2 regions of the Hydrogenophaga sp. T2 genome follow, and region 2 is predicted to be linked to the other one. Evidence: riboswitches for the same ligand, from Rfam matches in the RefSeq annotation. Region 2 holds a riboswitch; the other holds the start of a gene.
What was found. A riboswitch is a leader RNA that binds a small molecule or an ion and turns the genes downstream of it on or off. The one in region 2 is predicted to bind glycine.

Region 1 (7,097 bases), on a different contig from region 2:
CGCCTCGCTGTGGTGCTCGCGCAGCAGCGCGGCGTTGTGCGCGCGCGTGGCCTCGTCGAGCGGTTCGGCGTTGAATTCGGCCAGGGTGAACAGGCGCACGCCCAGGCTGGCGAGCTGGCGGCTGTGGCTTTGCTCGGGCCGCGCATACACCTTCTTGCCCAGGCTCAGCAGCGTCACGGCGTTGCCCAGGCCCTGTTGCCGGTTGTGGTGCAGCACGGCGGCGTCGATGCGGCCGAGGAAGGCGTTGTAGTCGGCCAGCGGCATCAGCGTGGTGATGGCGTGGAAGTCGGCGCCGAACTGGCCGCGGCCGTTGGCGATCACGAGATCGCGGTAGGCCGGGTCGCCGTAGGCGAGCGGGCAGTGCACTTCCATGCCCGGTTGCCAGTGGCGCGTGAGGCGCGCGAACACCTCGAGGTGGCAGTTGCTCTCGGTGGCCGAGTTGCCCACCAGGATGCGCAGCGGCCCGGGTTCGCGCGGCGCCAGCGGCGCGCTGCTCGCGAGGTTGGACGGGTAGGTGAAGCAGACCAGGCGCTCGCCGCGAAAGCCGTAGCGCTCGTGCGCCACGTCCATGTCGCCGGGCAGGCCCACCGCGCCGCCGAGCTGGGTGATGACGGCGCGGCGCAGCGCCTCGTTCTGTTCGTGGCCCGGCGTGCGGGCCTGCCACTGCGCGTCGTAGAGGTCGCCGCCCCAGATCACCCAGTGGCTCTTGCGCGCCAGCGAGGGCAGGGCGTAGAGCAGGCGCAGCACGCGCTCGGACCACAGGCCGTGGATCACGATGCGCTCGGCCGCGAACAGCGCCTGCAGCAGGCGCGGCTCGTCGTGTTCGCCGGCGATCCAGTCGAGCGGCTGGTCGGCGCGCAGACCGAAGTCGCTGCGCGGCGCGCCGAGCAGGCAGAAGCGGTGTTCGCTTGCGTCGAAGTGGCGCAGCACGAAGTCGACGAAGGGCGCAATGAATTTGTCGGGCACCATGAGGTGCACCGTGCGCGCGGCGCGGGTCTCGACGGCGGCGCTCATCCCGTCGCCTCCGCGGGGGCGGCGCAGGCCTCGACCACCAGCGCGTCGGCGCCCGCACCCGCGGCGCGCGCGGGCAGTTCGGGCACCAGGGCCGCGATCTGCGCGGCGGCGGCGTCGAGCCGGGCCGGGTGCAGGCCCGCGAACACCAGGCGCGGTTGATCGAGCCGCAGCTGCGGCGCGAGCGCGGCCAGCGCCACCACGGGCGCACGCGGGCCGTCCCAGGCGTTGGGGGCCAGGTGCACGGCGTCGAAGAGCGCACCGCCCAGGCCGTCGAGCGCGGGCAGGCGCGTGTGGTGGGCGTCGAAGGCCACGTCGGTCCAGGGCGCGTGGCCGGGGCCGTCGCCGCCGCGCAGCGCCAGCGCCTCGCCGTCCGCGGCCTGCACCAGCAGCGCCAGCGCCTGCGTGTGGGCGTCGTCGCCCAGCGCGAGCACACGCGCGCCGCGGTGCGTGTCCAGCCACTGCCACCAGTCCCAGAGCAGTTCGGGGTCGAGCGCCTCCAGCGTGCTGGCCGGCAGTTCGCGCAGCAGCGCGGGCACGGCCAGCGCCAGGCGCGCGGCGGTCCAGGGCGAGGCGGCGGCCTCGGCCGGCGCGGGGACCGCGGGCGTGGCGTGCAGGCCGTCGGCCTCGGGCTCGTCGATGCGCGGCAGCGGCCGCTTGGCGAGCACGATGCGCGCGCATTCGCGCTGCCTGGGCGACGACAGGCTCTGCGCCTCGCCCGCGAGCCGGTGGTGCGAGCCCGGGTTGCTCTCGGTGTAGCAGTAGGCGCGCACCGGCAGGTAGCGCCAGCGCCGCGTCTGGTCGAGCATGGGGTAGGCGATGGCCAGGTCGCAGGCGGCGTCGAGCCAGCGGCCGTCGGGGTACTGGAAATGGCCGTGCGGCACGCGCGCGAGCAGCGCGGCGCGGAAGCTGAAGAGGTGGCTGCTGAGCCAGGGCTGCTGGCGCGGCGGCACGTAGCGGTTGAGCGGGCCGTTCTCGCCGAAGCGGCCCTGGTCGCTCAGGTAGTTGGTCCACACCACGTCCTCGCCCTGCTGGTAGGCGCGCACGAGCTGTTCGAGCACGGTGATGTCGATCAGCAGGTCGTCGGCGTCGACCACGGCCACGGCCTCGTAGCCGGGCGCGAGCGCGCGCAGGTGCACGCTGGCGTTGTGGGCCTTGCCCATGCGTTCGGGGTTGCGCACGAAGTGGTGGCGCCCGGGCAGCCAGCGCTGCAGCGCGGCCTGGGCGATGCGGTCGGTGCCGTCGTCGGAGGCGTCGTCCACGAACAGCACGTGCGCGTTCGCGAGCGTCTGGCGCGCGATCGAGCGGATGTTGTCCTCCACGTAGGCCGCGCAGTTGCGGCCGGTGGTGAAGACGAGCAGGGGGGAGCGGTCCATGGGTTGCCGGGTGCCACGGGTGGACAAAGCACTGGCAGGCAGTGTAGGCAGCGCCCCCGCGGCGCAGGCGCGGAGAAACGGGGCGGAAACCCGTCAGTTCGGCGGTTCGGCGGGCGGCGGTGCGGCCTCGTCCTCGAGCTCGAGGCGCAGGTACACGCGGCGGCCGGTGGCCGGGTCGGTGAGGTGCAGCAGGCGGCTGTCGGGCAGGAAGCTGCGGCCGCGCAGCAGGTTGATCAGGTCGCCCGCGCGCCAGGTGCTGTCGGGGTCGAGTGCGGCGCCGGCCGCGAAATCGGCCGCGCTGTGGTAGCTGGCCGGCGCGTCGGCCGTGGCCGTGGGCGCGGGCTGCGCCGGGTCGCGCAGCCAGGGCAGCAGCTCGTCGAAGGCGCTCGCGGCGAGGTCGTCGAGCCGGCGCTGCAGGCTGCGCGCGGTGTCGCCGGGCGCGATGTCGAGGGCGCGCTGCAGCAGCAGGGGGCCGTGGTCCACGCGTTCGTCCACCCAGTGCAGGCTCACGCCGGTGCGGCGGTCGCCCTGGATCAGGGCCCAGTTCACCGGGTAGGCGCCGCGGTGCGCGGGCAGCAGGCTGTAGTGCAGGTTGAGGGTGCCGCGCCGCGGCCGCGCGAGCCAGGGCGCGGGCATCAGGTGCTTCCAGCTCAGCAGCAGGTGCAGCTCGGCCTCGGGCAGATCGTGCGGTTGCAGGCCGGGGCCGAAGCGGTGCAGCGGCAGGCCCGCGGCCTTGCACAGCCCGGCCACGCCGGGCCACCAGCGCTGGCCGTTGTCCTGCGTGGTCACCACGGCCACCAGCGCAATGCCGCCCCGCGCGTGCTCGTCGATCAGCCGCTGCAGCAGGCGGTGGCCAATTTCGTGGTCGACGAAGGCAATGAGGGGGGTGGGCTTCATTGGCGCACGATGAGGGTGAACTCCCACAGCCCGTAGTCGTGCAGCAGCGCGACCTGGCGCGAATAGCGGCGCTTGCAGAGGTCGAACAGGCGGCAGGGGTCGGCGTAGTAAAGGTCGGGCCGCATCTTGTCGGCGTCGGAATAGCTGGTGAGGCAGTTGAAGGCGAAGCCCGCGCGGCTGGTTTCGTGCAGCACGTCGAGCGTGGCCACGATGTGCTCGAACCAGGCCTCGTCGGGCGTGTTCAGGCGCACGCTGAAGATGCCGCTGGCCAGGCCCACGTCGGCCACGCGGTCGGGCCGCGCGGCCTCGATGAAGCGCGCGTTCGCGCGGCCCGCGTGGCGCTCGCGCGCCGCGGCCACCATGGGCGCGGCCACGTCCACGCCCAGGTAGTCGGCCTCACGGCCGCGCGCCACCAGGAAGTCGAGCAGCGCGCCGTAGCCGCAGCCCAGGTCGTTGATCGAAGGCGCAGCCAGGCCGTCGGCCACGCGCAGCAACTGCTCGAAGCGCAGCCACTGGCCCTGCTCGCCGTTCCAGTCCACGCCCTGCGGCGTCTGGCCGTGGCGCGCGATCTTGTCGGCGTAGTAGCCGGCCAGCGGGGCCAGCAGGTCAGGAGCGGTCATGGGGCACGTGCTTCATGTGACGGGCCGATTGTGGCCCGCAGTGGAACAGCAGGTCGAGCACGCTGAGCTCGTGCACGAAATCGCCCCAGAGCTGGGGGTAGGCGGGGTAGCCGCCGTAGTCGAACCAGTGCACGCGCAGGCCGCGTTCGGTGAACACGGCCTCGTCGAGGTAGTCGCGCGCGGCCGGGCCCGACACGTAGTCGGTGCCGCCGGCCTGGCGCACCAGGTCGGCCAGGCGCTCGCTCTTGCCCTCGGCCAGCGTGTAGTCCCACGAGTTGCGCAGCACGGTGGTGATGCCCAGGTAGGCGCACACGGCCTCGATCAGTTGCCGGTTGAGCGCCGACAGGTGCGTGTGCGGCGCGCCGAGGTAGATCGGCTCGAGCCAGGCCGCGATGGCCTCGAAGTGCGGCGCGCGCCGGTAGTTGAGCGTGAGCGCGCGCCAGTGGTCGGCGGCCCATTCGGTGCCGTCGATCTCGGTCTCGCGGATGGCCTGGTGGTAGCGCCCGCTCGCCCGCACCGGCACCGTGAGCCACTGCGGGCCCTGCGGTGTCTTGATGCGGTTGCGGTTGCGCCAGTCGCGCCGCGTGTACTGCATGTCGTCGTACAGCACGAACTCGTCGACCGAGGCGATGAGGTCGAAGTAGCCCTTCCAGGGGATGTAGTTGGACTGGACGATGGCGACCTTTTTCACCGGCGCATTGTTGCAGGTCTGCGTGGCCTCAGCCCGCGCGCCGCGCCGGCTCGAGCGGGTGCGCCAGCGGCCGCCCGCCCGCGCGCGCGCTGCCGCTCACGAGCTCGCCCAGCAGGTCGGCCGTGGCCGCGCTGAGCGTCCAGCCCAGGTGGCCGTGGCCGGTGTTGTAGAACACGTTGGCGCGGCGGCCGCGGCCCACGCGCGGCATCATGTCCGGCATCATGGGCCGCAGGCCGGCCCAGGGCACCACCTGGCGCGTGCTCACGCCGGGGAAGCATTGCTGCACCCAGTCCACCAGCGGGCGGATGCGGTCGGCGCGGATGTCGCGGTTGAAGCCGTTGAACTCGGCCGTGCCCGCCACGCGGAAGCGGTCGGGGCCGAGGCGGCTGGTCACGAGTTTGGTCTCGTCGTCGAGCAGGCTCACCGTGGGCGCGGCGGCGCGGCTGGCCTCGTCGGTGAGGTTCACCGTGATCGAATAGCCCTTGACCGGGTACACGTTGATGCGATCGCCGAGCTGCGCCGCGAGCGCGCGGCTGTTCACGCCCGCGCAGACCACGAGCGCGTCGAAGGCGTGTTCCTCGTGGCCGTGTTCGCCGGCCAGCGTCACCGTGGCGCGGCGGTCGTCGCTGCGCAGCGAACGCACCTCGCGGCCGTACACGGTGCGCACGCCCAGGCGCTCGCAGGCCGCGGCCAGGCCTTGCGTGAAGCGGTGGATGTCGCCGGTGGAATCGCTTTCGGTGTAGTAGCCGCCGTGGTAGGTGCCGGCCAGCGTGGGCTCGATGGCGCGCATCTCCTCGGGCGTCACGGCGCGGCGCTGCAGGCCGCCTGCGGCGAGCAGGCGCGACACGCGGCCTGCGTGTTCGAAGCCCTGGCGGTCGCGGTAGATGTGCAGGATGCCTTCGCGGCGGTGGTCGAAGTCGATGCCCTCGCGCTCGGCCCAGTCGAACAGGTGCGCGCGCGCGGCGATCGCCAGCCGCGTGGTCTCGATGGTGTTGGCCTCGTAGCGCGGGATGCTGGCGATGAATTCCGCGAACCAAGACAGCTTGTGCCAGCCCGGCCGCGGGTTCACGAGCAGCGGTGCGTCCTGGCGCAGCATCCACTTGAGGCCCTTGAGCAGGGTGGAGGGATGGGTCCAGGTCTCGGCGTTCGAGGCCGAGAGCTGGCCGCCGTTGGCGAACGAGGTCTCCATCGCGGCGTAGCGGTGCCGCTCGAAGAGCGTGACGGCGAAGCCGCGGCGGGCCAGGGCGTAGGCGGTGGTGATGCCGGTGATGCCACCACCGATGACGGCAAAGGATTTCATGGATGCGCTCCAGGCGTCGGACGAGGATGTGGGCAGACCGCGCAACCGCGCGGTCTGCGCCCCCTCTGTCCGGTACCTGAGAGATTCACCCTGCGCGCGGGCCGCGGCGGGGCTTGCTCCTTCGGTGTGCCGGCTGACGAAGCGCGGCAACTCTTCAGAGTGTTGAGCGCACGGGCCGGTCCTGGGGCCTGAGAGTTTCCGGGGCGGTTGCTCCTTCGGCGCCGCGCCGGGGGGCGCGGGCTCTCCCGGTCCGTGCGGGGAAATGCGGTGCGCGTGAGATCAGCCAGACGCCTTCAGGTAATCGGCCACCAACCGTGTCCACAGTTGCGCGCCGGGTTCGATGATCGCGTCGTTGAAGTCGTAGCCCGGGTTGTGCACCGAGCAGGCGCCCGGCGTGCCGGGGCCGCCGTTGCCCACGAACACGTAGCAGCCGGGCACGGCTTCGAGCATGAAGGCGAAGTCTTCGCTCGCGGTGAGCGGCGCGGCCTCGGTGTTCACGCGCGCTGCGCCGAACAGCTCGCGCGCCAACCCGGCGGCGAGCCGGGTTTCGGCGGGCGTGTTCACGAGCACGGGATAGCCCTCGCGCCAGTCGATCAGGGCCTTCACCTTGAAGCTCGCGGCCTGCAGCTGCACCAGTTCGGTGATGCGCTCGCGCAGCAGCGCGCGCACTTCGCGGTCGAGCGCGCGCACGCTGAGCTCGAGCGTGGCCTCCTCGGGAATCACGTTGTTGGCCTGGCCCGCGTGCAGCGCGCCCACCGTGACCACCGCACTGTGCAGCGGGTCCACGTTGCGCGAGACCACGGTCTGCAGCGCGGTGACGACGGCCGCCGCGGCCACCACGGTGTCGGCGGTGGTCTGCGGCATCGCGCCGTGACCGCCCACGCCCTGCAGCCGGATGGTGACGTTGTCGCTCGAAGCCATGCTGGCCCCGGTGCGGAAGTGGAAGTGGCCGGCCTCGATGCCGGGGATGTTGTGCAGCGCGTACACCGCGTCGCAGGGAAAGCGCTCGAACAGGCCGTCGCGCATCATGGCCTGCGCGCCCGCCGCACCTTCTTCGGCGGGCTGGAAGATCAGGTGCAGCGTGCCGTCGAAGTCCAGGTCTTCGGCGATGAAGCGCGCCGCCGCGAGCAGCGTCGCGGTGTGGCCGTCGTGGCCGCAGGCGTGCATCAGGCCCGCGCGCCGGCTGCCCCATTCGCGGCCCG
Region 2 (7,097 bases):
GTACTTGTTGTGGCCGCGCGCGTCGAGCGACGCCGCACCGACCTCGCGGCCGTAGGCGTGGGCCCAGTCGCCCTTGAGCAGGCTGGCCGCGGTGTGCGGCGCGTTCTTGAGCGGGTTGTCGTCCTGCGGCCATTCGCCCTGCTCGATGCGCGCGATCTCGCCGCGGATGGCGATCATGGCGTCGATGAAGCGGTCGAGCTCTTCGAGCGTTTCGCTCTCGGTGGGTTCGACCATGAGCGTGTTGGCCACCGGGAAGGACAGCGTGGGCGCGTGGAAGCCGTAGTCGATCAGGCGCTTGGCCACGTCTTCGGCCATCACGCCGCTGCTGTCTTTCAGGTCGCGCAGGTCGAGGATGCACTCGTGCGCCACGTGGCCGTTCGCGCTCGCGTACAGCGTGGGGAAGTGGTCTTTGAGGCGCGCGCTGATGTAGTTGGCCGAAAGGATGGCCGCCTCGGTGGCGCGCTGCAGGCCCTCGGCGCCCATCATGCGGATGTACATCCACGAGATCGGCAGCACCGCCGCGTTGCCCAGCGGCGCCGCGGAAATGGCGCCCACGCCGTTCACCGGCAGGCCGCCGGCCGCGTGGCCGGGCAGGAAGGGCACGAGGTCTTCGACCACGCACACCGGACCCACGCCCGGGCCACCGCCGCCGTGCGGGATGCAGAAGGTCTTGTGCAGGTTGAGGTGGCTCACGTCGCCGCCGAACTCGCCGGGCGCGGCCACGCCCACCAGGGCGTTCATGTTGGCGCCGTCGACATACACGCGCCCGCCGTGGCGGTGCACCAGCGCACACAGCTCTTTCACCTGGGTCTCGAACACGCCGTGCGTGCTGGGGTAGGTGATCATCACCGCGGCCAGGTTCGCGCTGTGCTGTTCGCACTTGGCCTGCAGGTCGGCCAGGTCCACGTTGCCGTTGGCGTCGCACTTGGTGACCACCACCTGCATGCCCACCATCTGCGCGCTCGCGGGGTTGGTGCCGTGCGCGCTGCTGGGGATCAGGCAGACGTTGCGGTGGCCTTCACCGCGCGCGCGGTGGTAGGCCTGGATCACCAGCAGGCCCGCGTACTCGCCCTGCGAACCCGCGTTGGGCTGCAGGCTGATGCCCGCGTAGCCCGTGGCCTCGCACAGCCACTGGCGCAGCTGCTGGTCGAGCAGCGCGTAGCCCTGGCGCTGGTCGGCCGGCGCGAAGGGGTGCACGTGCGCGAACTCGGGCCAGGTGATGGGGATCATCTCGCTGGTCGCGTTGAGCTTCATGGTGCACGAGCCGAGCGGGATCATGCTGCGGTCGAGCGCGAGGTCTTTGTCGGACAGCGCGCGGATGTAGCGCAGCATGCCGGTCTCGCTGTGGTGGCTGTTGAACACCGGGTGCGTGAGGAAGTCGCTGGTGCGGCGCAGTTCGGCGGGGATCAGCGGCTCCACGCCCTTCTCGAAGGCCTCGAAGTCGGGCAGGGCCTGGCCGTCCTTGGCGAAGATGGTCCACAGCAGCGCGATGTCTTCGCGCGTGGTGGTTTCGTCGAGCGTGGCCATCACGTACTCGCCCCAGGCGCGGCGCAGGTTCACACCGTGCGCCACCGCGCGCGCCATGAGCGCCTCGGCCTCGGCCGCGCCCACGTGCAGGCACACGGTGTCGAACACACCCTGCTCGCCATGGTGGGTGTTGGCGTGGCCGAGCTGCGCCAGTCCGCGCGCCAGCACCGCGGTGTAGGCGGCCACGCGCTGCGCGATGCGCTTCAAGCCCTGAGGGCCGTGGTACACGGCGTACATGCTCGCGATCACGGCGGGCAGCACCTGCGCGGTGCAGATGTTGCTCGTGGCCTTCTCGCGGCGGATGTGCTGCTCGCGCGTCTGCAGCGCCAGGCGGTAGGCGGGGTTGCCGTGCGCGTCCACGCTCACGCCCACCAGGCGGCCGGGCAGGCTGCGCTTGTACTCGTCGCGGCAGGCCATGAAGGCCGCGTGCGGGCCGCCATTGCCCATGGGCATGCCGAAGCGCTGCGTGGTGCCGACCACGATGTCGGCGCCCATCTCGGCCGGCGTCTTGAGCAGCGTGAGCGCGAGCAGGTCGGCGGCCATGATGAAGGCCGCGTGTTTGCCGTGCACGGTGGCCGCGTCCTGCGTCCAGTCGTGCAGCCAGCCGCTGGAGGCGGGGTACTGCGCGAGGGCCGCGAAGTAGTCGTCGGCGGCAAGCAGGCGGTCCCATTCCTCGCCCGACATGGCCACGCGCACCTCCAGGCCCAGCGGTGCGGCGCGGGTCTGGATCACCTCGATGGTCTGCGGGTGCGTGTCGCCCGAGACCACGATGGCGTTGCCGCGCGCCTTCACCGAGCGCTTGGCCAGGGTCATGGCCTCGGCCGCGGCGGTGGCCTCGTCGAGCATGGACGCGTTGGCGATGGCCATGCCCGTGAGGTCGGTGACCATGGTCTGGAAGTTCACCAGCGCTTCCATGCGGCCCTGCGAGATCTCGGCCTGGTAGGGCGTGTAGGCGGTGTACCAGGCCGGGTTCTCGAGGATGTTGCGCAGGATCACGCCCGGCGTGTGGGTGCCGTGGTAGCCCTGGCCGATGAAGCTCTTGAGCAGCTTGTTCTGCTGCGCAATGGCCTTGAGCTCCGCCAGCGCCGCGGCCTCGGTCACGGGCGCGGGCAGCTTCATGCCCTGGCTGCGCGCGATGCTGCGCGGCACGATGCTGTCGATCAGCGCGCGGCGCGAGGCCTCGCCGATCACCGACAGCATGTGGGCCTCGTCGGCCTCGGTGAGGCCGATGTGGCGGGCGACGAACTCGCTGGCGTTCTCGAGTTCACCCAGGGGTTTGACGGCGGGCATGAGCATGGCTCGGGCTTTCAGGCAGGGGCGGTGGTCAGTTGTTCGCGGCGAAGGCGTCGTAGGCGGTCTTGTCGAGCAGCGCGTCCACCTGCGAGGCGTCGCTGAGCTGCACCTTGAAGAACCAGCCGGCGCCCAGCGGGTCGCTGTTGGCGAGCGCCGGGTCGGCGCGCAGGGCTTCGTTGACCTCGGTGACGGTACCGCTCACGGGCATGTAGACGTCGGCCGCGGCCTTCACCGACTCGACCACGCCGGCCACGTCTTTCTGGGCAAAGGCCTTGCCCACCTCGGGCAGTTCGACGAAGACCACGTCGCCGAGCGCGTCCTGCGCGTGGTGGGTGATGCCGACCGTGGCGACGTTGCCGTCCACGGTGATCCATTCATGGTCTTCGGTGTACTTGGTGGTCATGAGGAAAGCTCCTGGGGGATGAGGGGAAGGATCAGCCGCGGTGGTAGCGGTTGGGCACGAAGGGCATGGGCGCCACCACCATGGGCACGGCCTTGCCGCGCACCAGCGCGTTCACGCGGGTGCCGGGGGCGGCGAACGCCGGCGGCAGGTAGCCCATGGCGATGGGCTGGTTGATGGTAGGGCCGAGCAGGCCGCTGGTGACTTCGCCCAGTCGCTCGCCCGCTTCGCTCTGCAGTTCGGTGTGCTCGCGCACCGGCACGCGCTCCTGCGCGATCAGGCCCACGCGCACGCGCTCGGGCGGGGCGGTGCCGTCGAGCTGGGCGAGCACGCGCGCAGCGCCCGGGAAGCCGCCCGCGCGCGCGCCGCCGCTGCGGCGCACCTTCTGCATGGCCCAATTCAGGCCGGCTTCCACGGGCGTGGTGGTGGTGTCGATGTCGTTGCCATAGAGGCACAGGCCGGCTTCGAGGCGCAGCGAGTTGCGCGCGCCCAGGCCGATGGGCTGCACCTCGGGCTGCGCGAGCAGCGCGCGCGCGAAGGCCTCGGTGTCGGCCGCGGCCAGCGAGAGCTCGAAGCCGTCTTCGCCGGTGTAGCCGCTGCGCGTGACGAACAGCGGCCGGCCCTGCCATTCGAAGGCCGCGCCGGTCATGAACACCAGCTTTTCCACGCCGGGCAGCAGGCGCTGCAGCGCGGTCACGGCCTGCGGGCCCTGCAGCGCGAGCAGGCCGCGGTCGAATTGGGGTTCGATGGTGCAGCGCTGGCCGATGCGCTGCTGCATGTGCGCGAGGTCGCCGTGCTTGCAGGCGCCGTTGACGATCACGAACAGGTGGTCCTCGCGGTTCACGAACATCAGGTCGTCGACGATGGTGCCCTCGTCGGTGAGCAGCAGGCCGTAGCGCTGCTTGCCCGGCGCCAGGCCGATCACGTCGACCGGCATCAGGCTTTCGAAGGCGGCCGCGGCCTCGGGGCCCGACAGGCGCAGCTGGCCCATGTGCGACACGTCGAACAGGCCGGCGGCGTTGCGCGTGTGCTGGTGCTCTGCCATGAGGCCCGCGGGGTACTGCACCGGCATGCTGTAGCCCGCGAAGGGCACCATGCGCGCACCGAGTTCGAGGTGCAGTGCGTGCAGCGGGGTCTGGAGAAGTTCGGTGGAGGACAAGGCGGACTCGCTGGCAGGGCAGGCCCCTCGCGGGGCGAAACACGGCGTGCCGTGTGCTGCCCCGCTGTCCGCTTTACCTGAGAGATTCACGCGGGCGATGCCGCGCTTGCTCCTTCGGTGGGCCGCATCGTGTGGGGCCTCTCTCCAGGGGGGATCGCCTGCCTTGCGGCGGGCGTTTGCCAGTCCTTTTGCCTGAGCGTTCGGGGCCGTTGCGGCCTCCTGCGCCTTCGGCGGCTCCACGCGGGAGCTCTCTCCTGAGCAACGCCGCGGATTCTAGTGCAGTCGACGCGGGTGGCGTTGCTCAGACCCCGAGCGGGGCCGATTCCGGCAGCAGTTTGGCCAGCCGCGCGCTGACCGCCAGCGCCCGCTCGCGGCCTGCGACGCGCTCGATCTCGGCCAGCATCTCGCGGCCCACGGCGACCATGCTCGGGGCGTCGCGCGCTTCACGGAGTGCGTCGCGCAGGCGCTCGGCCATCTGCCGGTCGCGCGGCGCGAACATGCGGTCCGAGAGATCGAACAGGAACATGCGCGCGCTGGCCAGCGAGCGCGGGCCGCTGAAATCGTCGACCGAGCCCTGCACCGCGAGGCCCGGTGACGGGGCCGGGGCGGGCGGCGGGCGGTCGTCCAGCAGGTAGCCGCCCGCGATCAGCGATTCGACGATGGCCTTGCCGTCGCCGTGGAAGAGGGCATGCAGCGAGGCGGTGGATTTGCGGCCGTCGGCCACGAGCAGGATCGCGCGCTCGCGCTGGCCCAGGGTGCGCTGGCCGGGTTGCAGCTCGGCCCGGCCCTTGTCGGTCTTGTTGAGCATGGGTGTGGCAGGGAGTGCTACGGATGACGCAGCACTCTGCGCAGGCCGCATGACGTTCGCGTGTCATGCGGGCGCAAAAAAGCCGCCCGCAGGCGGCTTTCGCGGAGGGATGTGAACGAACGCACATCCCGCGCCGCGGCGCGTCACATCCCCGCGTAGTTCGGCCCGCCCCCGCCCTCGGGCGTGACCCACACGATGTTCTGCGTCGGGTCCTTGATGTCGCAGGTCTTGCAGTGCACGCAGTTCTGCGCGTTGATCTGCAGCCGGTCGGCGCCGTCCTCGGTCTTGACGTACTCGTACACGCCCGCGGGGCAGTAGCGGCTCTCGGGGCCCGCGTACTTGGCGAGGTTGATCTTCACCGGCACGCCCGCGTCCTTGAGCGTGAGGTGGGCGGGCTGCTGTTCTTCGTGGTTGGTGTTGCTCACGAACACGCTGCTCAGGCGGTCGAAGGTGAGCTTGCCGTCGGGCTTGGGGTAGGCGATCTTTTCGCACTCGGCCGCGGGTTTGAGGTACAGGTGGTCGGCCTTCTCGCGGTGCAGCGACCACGGCGGGCTCTTGAAGCCCAGGCGCGGCAGCAGCCAGTGCTCGATGCCCACCATGAGGCCGCCGATGAGGTTGCCGTACTTGAACCAGCTCTTGAAGTTGCGCGAGCTCTCGAGCTCTTCGCGCAGCCAGCTCCGGTCGAAGGCCGCGGGGTAGGCGGCCAGTTCGTCGTGCTGGCGGCCGGCCTGCACGGCCTCGAAGGCGGCTTCGGCGCAGAGCATGCCGCTCTTGATCGCCGCGTGGCTGCCCTTGATGCGTGCGCCGTTGAGGTAGCCCGCGTCGCAGCCCACCAGCGCGCCACCCGGGAACACCGACTTGGGCAGGCTCATGAGGCCGCCCGTGGTGATGGCGCGCGCGCCGTAGCTCAGGCGCTTGCCGCCTTCGAGGAACTGGCGGATGCGCGGGTGCGTCTTCCAGCGCTGCATTTCCTCGAACGGGCTCAGCCAGGGGTTGCTGTAGTTCAGGCCGGTCACCAGGCCCAGCGTGACCTTGTTGTCCTCGAGGTGGTAGAGGAAGCCACCGCCGTAGGTGTCGTTCTTCATGGGCCAGCCCGCGGTGTGCACCACCAGGCCGGGCTTGTGCTTGGCCGGGTCGATCTCCCAGAGCTCCTTCACGCCGATGGCATAGGCCTGCGGGTCCTTGCCTTCGTCGAGGTGGAACTTGGCGATCAGCTGCTTGCCCAGGTGGCCGCGCGCGCCCTCGGCGAACACGGTGTACTTCGCGTGCAGCTCCATGCCGAGCTGGAAGTTCTCGTTGGGCTGGCCGTCCTTGCCCACGCCCAGGTTGCCGGTGGCCACGCCCTTGACCGAGCCGTCTTCGTTGTAGAGCACTTCGGCGGCCGCGAAGCCGGGGAAGATCTCCACGCCCAGGGCCTCGGCCTGCTGGCCCAGCCAGCGCACCACGTTGCCCAGGCTGATCACGTAGTTGCCGTCGTTGTGGAAGTTGTTCGGGATCAGGAATTTCGGGGTGTCGAAGGCGCCCGTCTCGGTGAGCCAGAGCAGCTGGTCGTCGCTCACGGGCTGGTTCAGCGGCGCGCCATCGGCCTTCCAGTTGGGCAGCAGCTCGGTGAGGGCCCGGGGATCCATCACGGCGCCCGAGAGGATGTGCGCGCCGGGCTCGGAGCCCTTCTCGAGCACGCAGACGTTGACCTCGGCGCCCTTCTCGGCAGCCAGTTGTTTCAGCCGGATCGCGGTGGACAGGCCGGCCGGGCCGCCGCCGACGATCACCACGTCGTATTCCATGGCTTCGCGGGGGCCGTACTGGGCCAGGATCTCGTCTTGCGTCATGGGGTCTCGCTCATAATGGTTGGCACACCCCCCGGATGCCCGCCTTTGCGGCGGCGTTCGTGTGTCCGGGGAGCGCGCATT

Region 1: linked by a shared signal. The riboswitch ahead of WDZ95_RS04235 (D-amino acid dehydrogenase) and the one ahead of gcvT (glycine cleavage system aminomethyltransferase GcvT) in region 2 are both predicted to bind glycine.

What each region holds. Positions count from the first base shown of each region.
Region 1 covers NZ_JBBHZJ010000002.1:139,433-146,529, reverse strand. The annotation lists gene WDZ95_RS04260 (TDP-N-acetylfucosamine:lipid II N-acetylfucosaminyltransferase) at 1-1,014, opposite strand, end outside; gene WDZ95_RS04255 (glycosyltransferase family 2 protein) at 1,011-2,387, opposite strand; gene WDZ95_RS04250 (formyltransferase family protein) at 2,481-3,284, opposite strand; gene WDZ95_RS04245 (class I SAM-dependent methyltransferase) at 3,281-3,904, opposite strand; gene WDZ95_RS04240 (WbqC family protein) at 3,891-4,595, opposite strand; gene WDZ95_RS04235 (D-amino acid dehydrogenase) at 4,624-5,895, opposite strand; glycine riboswitch at 5,951-6,063, opposite strand; gene WDZ95_RS04230 (M20 aminoacylase family protein) at 6,175-7,097, opposite strand, start outside.
Region 2 covers NZ_JBBHZJ010000004.1:493,870-500,966, reverse strand. The annotation lists gene gcvP (aminomethyl-transferring glycine dehydrogenase) at 1-2,823, opposite strand, end outside; gene gcvH (glycine cleavage system protein GcvH) at 2,852-3,223, opposite strand; gene gcvT (glycine cleavage system aminomethyltransferase GcvT) at 3,255-4,379, opposite strand; glycine riboswitch at 4,434-4,537, opposite strand; glycine riboswitch at 4,551-4,646, opposite strand; gene WDZ95_RS12610 (hypothetical protein) at 4,681-5,187, opposite strand; gene WDZ95_RS12605 (FAD-dependent oxidoreductase) at 5,331-7,016, opposite strand.